2 regions of the Paraburkholderia sp. J94 genome follow, and region 2 is predicted to be linked to the other one. Evidence: riboswitches for the same ligand, from Rfam matches in the RefSeq annotation. Region 2 holds a riboswitch; the other holds the start of a gene.

Region 1 (3,483 bases), on a different contig from region 2:
CGATGTGGCGGGCGGCGAAGGCGTCGTGCGCTTCGAGCGCCGCGAGCGAGAGAGCCGTGGGCGAGGTGTTCATCAGACGATCCGGGTGTTCGAGCTTCATGAGGTTTCCTGCCGGCGCGGGCGGCGCGTCGCGTGTGCCGCGATGCCGCCGCGCCTGTGCGTTGGGACGGGCTTTCGACGAAAGCCGTCCCGGGGTTTAGGCGCCGATGGCCTTCTCGTAGGCGGCGGCGTCGATCAGCGCGTCGAGCTTGGCGTCGGCGGCCGGCTTGATCTTGAACAGCCACGATTCGTAGGGCGCGCCGTTCACGCCTTCGGGGGCGTCGACGAGCGCGGCGTTCGATTCGACGATCTCGCCCGACACCGGCGCGTAGATGTCCGAGGCGGCCTTGACCGATTCGATGACGGCGATGGCGTCGCCCGCCGTGACGGCGCGGCCGGCTTCGGGCAGTTCGAGGAAGACGATGTCACCGAGCGCTTCCTGCGCGTGATCGGTGATGCCGACGGTCAGCGTGCCGTCGGCTTCGGTGCGGATCCACTCGTGCGATTCGGTGTATTTCAGATCGGCCGGGATGCTCATGGTTGCTCCAGTGCGTGGTTCGGTTTTATGGCTTGAAAAAGGGTGGGCGTGCGCGCCGGAATCCTTGCGGATCAGGCGACCAGCACCTTGCCGTTGCGCACGAACGGCAGTTTTACCACGCTTGCGGGAAGGGCTTTGTCACGGATCTGCACCTGCACGACGTCGCCCGGCTGCACGCCCGCGGGCACGCGCGCGAAGGCGATCGATTCCTGCATCGTCGGCGAGAAGGTGCCGCTCGTGATCTCGCCGTCGCCGTGCGGCGTCAGCACTTTCTGGTGGGCGCGCAGCACGCCGCCGGCCTTGCCGTTTTCCTTCTGCAGGATCAGGCCGACGAAGGTCGAGCGCGTGCCGTTCGCTTCGAGCGCGGCGCGGCCGACGAACGCGCGCGGCGTCTTCAGATCGACGGTCCAGGCGAGGCCCGCGTCGAGCGGCGAGACGGCGTCGTCCATGTCCTGGCCGTAGAGGTTCATGCCCGCTTCGAGACGCAGCGTGTCGCGCGCGCCGAGGCCGCAGGGCTTCACGCCCTGATGTTGCAGCGCGTCCCAGAATTCGCAGACGGCGGCGGCGGGCAGCACGACTTCGAAGCCGTCCTCGCCCGTGTAGCCGGTGCGCGCGATCATCAGCTCGCCGAACGGCGTGGCTTCGATCTTCGCGGCGTTGAAGGGCTTGAGGATTTCGGTGGCGCTGCGCGAGGAGGGCGCGACCGCCCAGATTTTCTCGCGCGCGTTCGGACCTTGCACGGCGACGATCGCGAGATCGCGGCGCGGCGTGATGGTGAGGCCGAAGCCGCCTTCGGCGTTGAGCTTCTCGAACCAGGCGATGTCTTTTTCGGCCGTGCCCGCGTTGACGACGGTGCGGAACGTGTCCTCGGCGAAGTAATAGACGATCAGGTCGTCGATCACGCCGCCTTCGGGGTTGAGCATGCAGGAGTAGAGCGCCTTGCCGGGCGTCGTCAGCTTGGCGACGTTGTTGGCGAGCGCGTGCGAGAAGAAGTCGCGCGCCTTGGCGCCCGAGAAGTCGACGACGCACATGTGCGAGACATCGAACATGCCGGCGTCGGTGCGCACGGCGCGATGTTCGTCGATCTGCGAGCCGTAGTTGACGGGCATGTCCCAGCCGCCGAAGTCGACCATGCGGGCGTTCAGCGCGCGGTGCGTGTCGTTCAGCGGGGTGCGTTTGAGTTCGGTCATGAGGCCTCAGGCGGTCGCGAGGTTTTCCGTGCGAAATTCGCGCGAAAACGAAAAAGGCCATGCAGGACTCGCCGCAGGCACGATGCCCGTGGTCGGTTCTTGCATGGCCCCTCTGTCCTCGGTACCTGAGAGATTGCGTCGGGAAAGACGCGCGCCCCTTCGGTGGGCAGCCTGAACGCCAGGGTTACGATCCCTCCGCCGTTCTACTGCCGCTCTCCAGAGTTGCGGACCTGAGTGCCGTCTCGCGCGTCTCGCACGCGGGTGCGAAACAGGCGAAGCAGCGGTCCGGCGCGCACGGTCCTTTTGCCTGAGAGTTTGTGGGTTGCCCCTTCGGCGGCGGCGTTCGGATCTGACTCGCGAACGTCGCGCTCTCCCGGCGCGCGCAGCGATTGTGCGGGACGCCGGCGGGCTGTGTCAATGCGGAAAAATTGGGCGCGCTTTGTGGGCGCGTTGTGTCCACGTTCTGTGCGCTTGGGGCGTGCTTTGGGCGGGGAACGGGTGTGGAACGTGCGGACACCGCTCGCGCTTGCTCGCGGACGATGCGCCGAACGCCGTCGCGCAAGGCTCGCCGTCATGCGGCCCCGAAAAATCCGCGCGCGCGCCGCGAGCGCGATCCGCGAATCCGCGCCAAAAGAAACGGGCCGCGCAGGGCGGCCCGTGGGATCGCGATGAGTTCGCCGACTTATTCGCGGACTTATTCGCCGACTTATTCGCCGATCGCGCGCGCCGCCGTATCGAGTTCCTGATTGAGCACGTGCTGCTCGTCGCCGGAGATGCCGCCACCGTGCTGCGTGGCCATGTCGTGCGCTTCGGCGCGGATCGTGTCGAGACGATGATGGAGCGCGGCGCCCTGCGGCGGCGGATAGTAGCCCTGGCTCACGCGCGCGTCGATGCGGTGGCCGAGGTTGTCGATGCGTCCGTCGATCTGGTGCAGACGGTCGACAGCCGCTTCATGCGGATTCGGGCCGGAGCGCGGCGCGGGCTGCTGGTTGACGACGCACGCGGCGAGCGTCGAAACGAGTGCGGTGGCGCAGACCAGCCGGATGGCACGGTTGAATCGGGTCATTGAGACTCTCCTTGTTGTCGACCTGGCGCGGGCTTGCGCACCGCGCCGGTCCCCCGCAACCCGGAGGTTGCGGAGTGTTGTTGCGCTGTTTTTCGGCGTTGTCCGTCGGCAAACGCGTCGCGCGCGCCGCGCGATGACGTCGCGGCGGCACGGACTTGTAACCGTTTGTATGGACCTTTCGGATGCGTCGGCGGATTGCAAGCCGCGCGGCCGTGGGTGACACGGCGCGCGATTCAGCTTTGGGTTCGGCTTGTGGTACGGCCAGTGACTCGGCCTGTGATTCAGCCCGCGCGCGTGAAAGCGAGCGTGCGGCCTTCCTCGGCGCTTTGCATCGCCAGCTCGACGATCGTCATCACGTCGATGGCGTCCTGCGGGCTCACCGGGAACGGCTTGCCCTCGCGGATCGCGGCAGCGAGCGCGCGGTACAGGTCGGCGTAATTGCCCGCGGCGTTGGGCACTTCGCGATCGGACTCCTGGCCGTCGTCGGCCATGACATGCAGACGGCCTGCTTCGTTGCCGTCGCCGAAACCGGGCTGGCCGGGGCGCAGGCCCGCCTTCAACTGATCTTCCTGCGTATCGAGCCCGTTCTTCAGATAGCTGCCGCGCGTGCCGTGAATCGCGAAGCGCGGCGCATACGCGGCCAGCGCGCT
Region 2 (3,483 bases):
TCACGAAAAAGCAGCGGCGCGCCTTGCTGCCCGACTCCATCAGCAACGCGGAAGCCGCGCCGATCTCGCCGCCCGCCGAGAGCCCTTGCAACAGGCGTCCGAGCACCACCATGATCGTTGCGCTCGCACCGATGCTCGCGTAGCTGGGCGTCAGCGCGATCAATGCGGTGCCGGCCGTCATCAGCGCGATGGTCAGCGTGAGCGCCGCCTTGCGTCCGCGCTGATCCGCGAGATTGCCGATGATGACCGCGCCGAGCGGGCGCATCAGAAACCCGGCGCCGAATGTCGCGAACGACAGCAGCAAGGACGTGAGCGCGTTGCCGCCCGGAAAGAACAGCTTGCCGATGGTCACGGCGAAGAAGCTGTACAGCGTGAAGTCGTACATTTCCAGCCCGTTGCCGATCGCGGCGGCAACGATGGCGCGGCGCGTGGGCGCGCGTCGGACGGGTTCGGCCGAATTCAACGTGTGGCTCATGGCGGACACGCCGTCGTTCAGCGCGTGGGGCATTTCGTTCATTGACGTCCTCTTGTCGGAGCGATCGGATAGCGGCGTGCGTCACCGGAAACCAGTGTTTGTTGCCAAAATCCACGCGACAAGTGACGGATTTTCAATCCATTGACGTCTGGTTATAGCGGCTCACGGTTTGAGCGTGTGCGGGCGCGTCGGGTCGTAATCGCGCAACGCGGCGGCGATGGCGTCGTGCAGGCGTTCCGCCGAACCCGGCAACGTATGACGATCGCGCGTCACGAGCGAAATCACGCGTGCGGGCAAGGGCTCGGCGAGTTCGAAAAAGTCCATCGTTTCGCGCATGAAACGGCTGCTCGTGGATTCGGCCGAGAGCAGGATGAGCGTGTCCATCTGCGAACACATCGCCAGCGCGAGCGACATCGACGAGCATTCGATCACGCGCGCGGGCAAGGGCAGGCCGTGATCGGCGAACAGATGCACGAAGGGCGTGCTCGCGTCCGCGAGCGGATCGAGCACGATCCATTCGGCCTCGCGCAAGGCGGCCAGCGAGCGCTCGCCGCTCAGCGGATGCCCCTTGCGCGCCGCCACCAGCGTGGCCATGTTCAGCACGGGCGTGCAGTCGAGCAGGCTGTCGGGCGCCATGCGCTGCGAGCTCAAGGCGAAATCGAGCGTGCCTTCGCGGACCTGTTCGAGCAACTGGTTCGGCCGCATTTCCAGCAGACGCAAACGCGCCTGCGGATAATCGCGCCGGAAGGCCGAAAGACAATCGGCGAGCGGACGCAGCAGCGCGGTCACTGGCGTCACGCCGATGCTGATGTCGCCGACCGCGTTGCCCTTCATCTCCTCCATGTCGTCGCGCGCGCGGCGCACGTTTTCGCTGATGAGCCGCGCATGGCCGACGAGACGCTGCCCCGAAGCGGTCAGCTGAACACCCTTGCTGGAGCGCACGAACAGCGTCGCGCCCACCTGCCCTTCGAGTTCCTTGAGCGCTTTGCTCAATGCCGATTGCGTGACGTGCAGCACGCGCGACGCTTCGAGAATGCTGCCGGTTTCCGCCACGACGGCAAGCGCTCTCAGTTGATGCAGTTTCATATTTGGACAATGGAAGAAGAACGGGAAGGCAGATCGCAGTTTAACCGCAACGCCACGCGGTTTTTTTGGGTTCGCCGCATTCAATCCGGCAAAACCCTCATGCAAAACATCGCAGAGCGAATTTTGAAAAAGCGGTTGCCGTGCGCGCGGTGCGCGGCTAATCTTGACGCGTTCGCACACGCTGCATGGGAGAGATCGTTCGACCGGAACGACGCCGACGGAGCAACCGCCCCGGAAACTCTCAGGCAAAAGGACCACGCAGCCGGAACATCTGGAGAGCGGCGCATCATCGCGATGGCGCCCACCGAAGGGGAGCCACGCGCCCATTCAACGCGCGGGCGAAACTCTCAGGTACATGGACAGATGGGGCATCGGCGCCGGTTGCAATCGGCCGGCGATGCCTAACGCAATCACTGCGCGCAGCGATGCACACTGGACCATGTCATGTCACGAATCGCCGTTATCGGCGCCGGCATTACCGGCGTCACCACCGCCTATGCGCTCGCACGGCGCGGCCATCACGTCACCGTCATCGATCGTCACCGCTACGCCGCGATGGAAACCTCGTTCGCGAACGGCGGCCAGCTTTCCGCGAGCAATGCGGAAGTCTGGAACAGCCGCGCCACCGTGTTCAAGGGCCTGCGCTGGATGCTCAGGCGCGACGCGCCGCTGCTCATGAACCCGCGCCCGAGCTGGCACAAGTACAGCTGGATCGGCGAGTTTCTGCGCCAGATTCCGAATTACCGCAGCAATACGATTGAAACCGTGCGTCTCGCGATTGCCGCGCGCGAACATCTGTTTTCGATTGCGCAACGCGAGTCGATCGAATTCGATCACGAGCAGCGCGGTATTTTGCACTTCTATGCAACGCGAAAGGAATTCGAGTCGGCCACGAAAGTGAATGCGCTGTTGCGCGAAGGCGGACTCGATCGGCGCGCGGTCACGCCGGAGGAAATAGGCGCGATCGAGCCGACGCTGCAAGGCGATTTCCACGGCGGCTTTTTTACCAAATCCGATTCGACTGGCGACATTCATAAGTTCACACGCGGCCTGGCACTGGCGTGCGAACGGCTTGGCGTCGAGTTTCATTACGACACCACGGTGCAGTCGATTGACGATGCGGACAACGCCGGGGTCTCGATCGCCACGGTGCGCGATGCGCTGCCTGCCGTTTCAACGTTCGATCGCGTGGTGATCTGCGCGGGCGTGGGCAGCCGCGCGCTCGCCGCGCAGATCGGCGACCACGTCAACGTGTATCCGGTGAAGGGCTATTCGATTACCGTGTGCCTCGACGATCCGGCGAGCCGCGAGGCCGCGCCGTGGGTCAGCCTGCTCGACGACGCCGCGAAGATCGTCACGAGCCGCCTGGGCGCCGATCGCTTTCGGATTGCGGGCACTGCCGAACTCAACGGCGCGAATCGCGACATCCGCTCGGACCGTATCGAGCCGCTGGTGCGCTGGGCGCGCACGCATTTCCCGTCGATCTCGACGTCGCGCGTGATTCCGTGGGCGGGCTTGCGGCCCATGCTGCCGGGCATGTTGCCCCGAGTCGGCCGAGGCAGGCAGCGCAACGTGTTCTACAACACGGGCCACGGCCATCTGGGCTGGACGCTGTCGGCGGCGACGGCAGAAGCGGTCGCCACACTGATCAGCGATGAGATCGCGGAGTCTCGCCCGCTTGTCGTTGCGTCGACAACGACATTGGCGCGAGCCGTTCAGGCCGATTGATCGATTGATCGATCGACAGATTGAAGGACGAAAGGCGCTCGCGTGTTCAGGCCGCGGGCGCCACCGACGCCCCTTCGATCCCATGCCGCGCCAGCGCCTCGGCGACAAAGCCCGACGCCTTCTTTTGCTCGACGAAATCCGCGAGCACGGCGGCGGCCTGCTCGCCACGGCTTTTCGCCACCCCCATCGCCTGG

Evidence for each region. A riboswitch is a leader RNA that binds a small molecule or an ion and turns the genes downstream of it on or off. The one in region 2 is predicted to bind glycine.
Region 1: linked by a shared signal. The riboswitch ahead of gcvT (glycine cleavage system aminomethyltransferase GcvT) and the one ahead of U4Y88_RS04860 (D-amino acid dehydrogenase) in region 2 are both predicted to bind glycine.

What each region holds. Positions count from the first base shown of each region.
Region 1 covers NZ_CAJMZH010000014.1:77,112-80,594, forward strand. Annotated here, with positions in the region: gene gcvP (aminomethyl-transferring glycine dehydrogenase) at 1-100, opposite strand, end outside; gene gcvH (glycine cleavage system protein GcvH) at 197-577, opposite strand; gene gcvT (glycine cleavage system aminomethyltransferase GcvT) at 649-1,767, opposite strand; glycine riboswitch at 1,870-1,997, opposite strand; glycine riboswitch at 2,054-2,153, opposite strand; gene U4Y88_RS27125 (hypothetical protein) at 2,474-2,833, opposite strand; gene U4Y88_RS27130 (oxidoreductase) at 3,115-3,483, opposite strand, start outside.
Region 2 covers NZ_CAJMZH010000002.1:340,550-344,032, forward strand. Annotated here, with positions in the region: gene U4Y88_RS04850 (MFS transporter) at 1-517, opposite strand, end outside; gene U4Y88_RS04855 (LysR family transcriptional regulator) at 638-1,561, opposite strand; glycine riboswitch at 1,738-1,828, shown strand; gene U4Y88_RS04860 (D-amino acid dehydrogenase) at 2,006-3,289, shown strand; gene U4Y88_RS04865 (ABC transporter substrate-binding protein) at 3,336-3,483, opposite strand, start outside.